2 regions of the Jeotgalibacillus aurantiacus genome follow, and region 1 is predicted to be linked to the other one. Evidence: a T-box and tRNA genes for the amino acid it is inferred to sense, from the RefSeq annotation. Region 1 holds a T-box; the other holds one or more tRNA genes.
What was found. The T-box of region 1 lies ahead of tyrS (tyrosine--tRNA ligase). A T-box ahead of a tRNA ligase gene usually reads a tRNA of that ligase, here a tRNA-Tyr.
Positions count from the first base shown of each region.

Region 1 (2,444 bases):
TACATTTTTATGCTTAATGCACTTTTTAAAAATTTCACAAGTACTTAAGTCATAAGTAGTGCCGGGGCATTCCGGAGACTCCTGCGGCAGAGAAGCGACAGGTGAGACAGCGTAATGCGGAGCATTAGCTGGCTCACCGCGCGGCCGCGGAAAGCGGAGGAATGCCCCGGCACGGCTTCATCATTAAAGCTTAAGCATACTGAATCATAAAGTACTTCTTCTTCCCTCTTCTAATAATCGTGAACTCATCATCCAGGCGAACGGTGCCTTCCAGCTCAAACTGCAGGTCAGTCACACGCTCCCCGTTAATGTAGACAGCTCCATTTGTTACATCTTCACGCGCCTGACGTTTTGATGGAGAAATTTTCGCATTGACCAGTACCTCAACGAGATTAAGGGAGTCGTCTCCTCCGACCTGATGAGTAGGTACGTCCTTAAAGCCCTGACGGATTTCCGCACTGCTTAATGACTTCAGGTCTCCGCTGAATAAGGCAGCCGTAATACGCTGAGCCTGTTCAAGTGCAGCTTCCCCGTGAATCATTCTCGTCATTTCTTCAGCAAGTGCTTTTTGAGCAGCACGTAAATGCGGCTCCTCCTCCACTGCCTTTTCAAGTCCTTCAATCGTTTCACGGTCGAGGAATGTAAAGAATTTCAGGTATTTGATCACATCTGCATCCGTTGTGTTGATCCAGAACTGGTAGAACTCGTATGGTGAAGTTTTCTCAGCATCTAACCAGATTGATCCACCTTCCGTTTTACCAAACTTCGTCCCATCCGCTTTTGTCACGAGTGGAATGGTCATCCCGAATGCTTTTGTTTCTCCGTCATTCATTTTGCGGATCAGCTCGAGGCCGGTTGTAATATTGCCCCACTGGTCACTTCCGCCGATCTGCACTTTACAATTGTATTCCTTGTAAAGATGGTTGAAGTCCATCGCCTGTAAAATCGTGTATGTGAATTCAGTGTAAGAAATTCCGGTTTCAAGACGTGAAGCGATCGTATCCTTCGCCAGCATGTAATTAACCCCGATATGTTTACCGTAATCACGCAGGAAGCTGATCATATCAATTTTTCCGATCCAGTCAAGGTTGTTCACCATCACGGCCTCGTTGTCACCTTTTGCATCGTACAGTTTTTCAAGCTGCTTTGAAATCGCTTCTACGTTGTACTGAACCTGCTCAGGTGTCTGCAGCTGACGTTCTTCCTTCTTTCCACTCGGATCCCCAATTTGACCGGTCGCTCCACCAACGAGCACTACCGGACGGTGACCGTGATTCTGAAAACGTTTCAGTGTCAAAAATGGCAGCAGATGTCCGATATGGAGACTGTCTGCTGTCGGATCCGCTCCGCAATATAGTGAAACAGACTCTTTTTCAAGCAGTTCTTTCATGCCCGCTTCATCTGTCTGCTGATAAATAATGCCGCGCCATTGTAAATCCTCTAATAAGTTCATGTGTTGATCCTCCTTTTTCTATAAAAAAACGCATAAAAAAATCCCTCGCATGTTCATCATGCAGGGACGCTTTTATGCGTGGTACCACCCGGCTTAAAGAGATTGCTCTCTTTCACTTCATTGGTTTAACGGCAGAAAATGCCGGCTTTCACAACTGAAAGCAGCTCTGAGAGTGTAATTCACAAATCATGTGTAACGGTTTGCACCATCCACCGTTTCTCTAATGCTACACGATTGATTTCCTACTGCGTTCTCTTCTTCGCTGATCGAATATCAAATTGATATGGTTAGTTTTAGCACATCATTTTAATCATTGTCAAGCTTTGTTCAAGAAATCTGGTAACCTATTTGAAATTTACATTTCACGAAAGACAAATATGATATAATTGTAAAGATGCTGCAAGGAGGATGATAGTAATTGGCAGAACAAAATAAAACCTTTCGGGAAAGGCTCAAAACATTTACTGCAACTGCGGTGAAATGGGGCGTTCCACGGAAACTGCATACGTCATACCAGGTTGTCTGGAATCTTTTATTATTACTGATTATCTTTGGCGTAATTGGCGCTGCATTCGCCGGCGGTGTCGGTGCAGGTTATTTTGCCTCTCTCGTAAAAGATGAGAAGGTTTTGTCGTATGAGTCACTGGAGCAGAATATTTATGACTACACTGAAACATCTGATTTATATTTTGCAAACAATGTTTATCTCGGTAAGATTCGGACGGATCTTGAACGGGATGAGGTTACACTTGATGAAGTATCCCCTAAGCTGATTAATGCTGTTATTGCTACAGAGGATGAGTACTTCATGGAACATGACGGGGTCGTTCCAAAAGCGATCATGCGTGCCCTTTATCAGGAAGTAACGAATGCTGCCAACCAGACCGGGGGCAGTACCCTTACACAGCAGCTGATTAAAAATCAGGTGTTAACAAACGAAGTATCTTTCGACCGGAAAGCCAAAGAGATTCTTCTCGCACTTCGGGTCGAG
Region 1 covers NZ_JACNMS010000004.1:79,527-81,970, reverse strand. Annotated here, with positions in the region: gene tyrS (tyrosine--tRNA ligase) at 191-1,453, opposite strand; T-box leader at 1,513-1,722, opposite strand; gene H7968_RS13255 (transglycosylase domain-containing protein) at 1,872-2,444, shown strand, end outside.

Region 2 (2,444 bases), on a different contig from region 1:
AGCATCTAAGCATGAAGCCCCCCTCAAGATGAGATTTCCCACACGCAAGTGGTAAGATCCCTGAAAGATGATCAGGTAGATAGGTTCGAGGTGGAAGCATGGCGACATGTGTAGCTGACGAATACTAATCGATCGAGGACTTAACCAAATTAGGTGATTCTCGAACCTTGCGGTTGTTTGATGTTGTATCCAGTTTTGAGGGTTCGAATTTCCTCTAAAAAAAGAGTTGAATTCACCTTCACAAAGTGGTATAATAAATCTTGTCGCTGCAAAGTGATAAAGTCTAGTGATGACAGCGAAGAGGTCACACCCGTTCCCATGCCGAACACGGAAGTTAAGCTCTTCAGCGCCGATGGTAGTTGGGGGTTTCCCCCTGTGAGAGTAGGACGTCGCTAGGCTTATTATTCCACAGTAGCTCAGTGGTAGAGCAATCGGCTGTTAACCGATCGGTCGTAGGTTCGAGTCCTACCTGTGGAGCCATGGAGAGCTGTCCGAGAGGTCGAAGGAGCACGATTGGAAATCGTGTAGGCGGCTACCGCTGTCTCAAGGGTTCGAATCCCTTGCTCTCCGCCATTGCCATTTTTTAAATGGCCCGTTGGTCAAGTGGTTAAGACACCGCCCTTTCACGGCGGTAACACGGGTTCGAATCCCGTACGGGTCACCATTACATACTTTGTTTTATCCCACGGAGAATTAGCTCAGCTGGGAGAGCATCTGCCTTACAAGCAGAGGGTCGGCGGTTCGAGCCCGTCATTCTCCACCATTATTTAAATTTTATATCGTCGCGGGGTGGAGCAGCTCGGTAGCTCGTCGGGCTCATAACCCGAAGGTCGCAGGTTCAAATCCTGCCCCCGCAATTACCTTTGGTCCCGTGGTGTAGCGGTTAACATGCCTGCCTGTCACGCAGGAGATCGCCGGTTCGATCCCGGTCGGGACCGCCATTTTTAACACATGTATTGAAAAACATTTCTATACATAGTATGATATTAAATGCTTATCTGGCTTTGTAGCTCAGTTGGTAGAGCAATGGACTGAAAATCCATGTGTCGGCGGTTCGATTCCGTCCAAAGCCACCATTTTAGCCGGTGTAGCTCAACTGGTAGAGCAACTGACTTGTAATCAGTAGGTTGGGGGTTCAAGTCCTCTTGCCGGCACCATGTTTCACTTATATATGGAGGGGTAGCGAAGTGGCTAAACGCGGCGGACTGTAAATCCGCTCCTTCGGGTTCGGCAGTTCGAATCTGCCCCCCTCCACCATTTCACAGGGGCATAGTTTAACGGTAGAACAGAGGTCTCCAAAACCTCCGGTGTGGGTTCGATTCCTACTGCCCCTGCCAATTAAAATTTAATTTTTCACAATGGCGATTGTGGCGAAGTGGTTAACGCACCGGATTGTGGTTCCGGCATTCGTGGGTTCGATTCCCATCAGTCGCCCCATATATACATTGGGCTATAGCCAAGCGGTAAGGCAACGGACTTTGACTCCGTCATGCGTTGGTTCGAATCCAGCTAGCCCAGCTTTGCGGGAGTAGTTCAGTGGTAGAACACCACCTTGCCAAGGTGGGGGTCGCGAGTTCGAATCTCGTCTTCCGCTCCATATTTGTTTTTGGCGGCATAGCCAAGTGGTAAGGCAGAGGTCTGCAAAACCTTTACCACCGGTTCGAGTCCGGTTGCCGCCTCCATTTACTACTTGAATGAAAAAATCAATTATGTTACATTTTTAAACGATAAGCACAGTTTCCAACGTGCCGATGTGGCGGAATTGGCAGACGCGCACGACTCAAAATCGTGTTCCTTCGGGAGTGCCGGTTCGACCCCGGCCATCGGTACTTACTATAATATTGCGGGTGTAGTTTAGTGGTAAAACCTCAGCCTTCCAAGCTGATGTCGTGAGTTCGATTCTCATCACCCGCTCCAAACATACATAACCAACGCAGTGTTTCGTTACTAAAACGAAGCATTGCGTTTTTTTATGTGCCACTTTTATCTAAAAACATGGTGCAGCTCATTTTAGGCGGCACCATGTTAAAATAAATATGTTTAAGAGATAATCCGGGTTGTTGCAGACCCTCCGTTTACCTGAATGAACATTTCTTTAAGAGATGAAAGAAACTTCTCTTTATTTTCTTCTGATAAAGAAGGACGGAAATAAACAATTTGAAGAGCTTCTGTCGTTTTTTCTGAAACAGATGTTTTAACAGAATCAACAAATGGGCTGCCGAACGGGCCGTTTTGATCTGCTGCAACGACAAGATTATGTGCGGAGTTGGTTCTTCCGTTCAGTCCTTCGAACATTTCGTTTTCAGAGCCTAACCGTAATTCGATGGAACCTTCGATTTTAGATGAATCGTAAATCCCGATAGGCGTCTCATATTGCAGTGAGAAAAAATTATTAAGATCAATCGCTGAGTTGATGCTGGTCAGGTAATTCTGCTTCTGGATTC
Region 2 covers NZ_JACNMS010000002.1:931,365-933,808, reverse strand. Annotated here, with positions in the region: partial or broken rRNA gene H7968_RS09445 (23S ribosomal RNA) at 1-148, shown strand, start outside; rRNA gene rrf (5S ribosomal RNA) at 283-398, shown strand; tRNA gene H7968_RS09435 (tRNA-Asn) at 406-480, shown strand; tRNA gene H7968_RS09430 (tRNA-Ser) at 482-573, shown strand; tRNA gene H7968_RS09425 (tRNA-Glu) at 590-664, shown strand; tRNA gene H7968_RS09420 (tRNA-Val) at 688-763, shown strand; tRNA gene H7968_RS09415 (tRNA-Met) at 784-857, shown strand; tRNA gene H7968_RS09410 (tRNA-Asp) at 866-941, shown strand; tRNA gene H7968_RS09405 (tRNA-Phe) at 1,001-1,076, shown strand; tRNA gene H7968_RS09400 (tRNA-Thr) at 1,082-1,157, shown strand; tRNA gene H7968_RS09395 (tRNA-Tyr) at 1,174-1,257, shown strand; tRNA gene H7968_RS09390 (tRNA-Trp) at 1,264-1,337, shown strand; tRNA gene H7968_RS09385 (tRNA-His) at 1,362-1,437, shown strand; tRNA gene H7968_RS09380 (tRNA-Gln) at 1,447-1,518, shown strand; tRNA gene H7968_RS09375 (tRNA-Gly) at 1,523-1,597, shown strand; tRNA gene H7968_RS09370 (tRNA-Cys) at 1,609-1,682, shown strand; tRNA gene H7968_RS09365 (tRNA-Leu) at 1,748-1,829, shown strand; tRNA gene H7968_RS09360 (tRNA-Gly) at 1,844-1,917, shown strand; gene H7968_RS09355 (B3/B4 domain-containing protein) at 2,041-2,444, opposite strand, start outside.
Region 2: it has a tRNA-Tyr gene. The T-box ahead of tyrS (tyrosine--tRNA ligase) is inferred to sense a tRNA for this amino acid. The anticodon was not compared.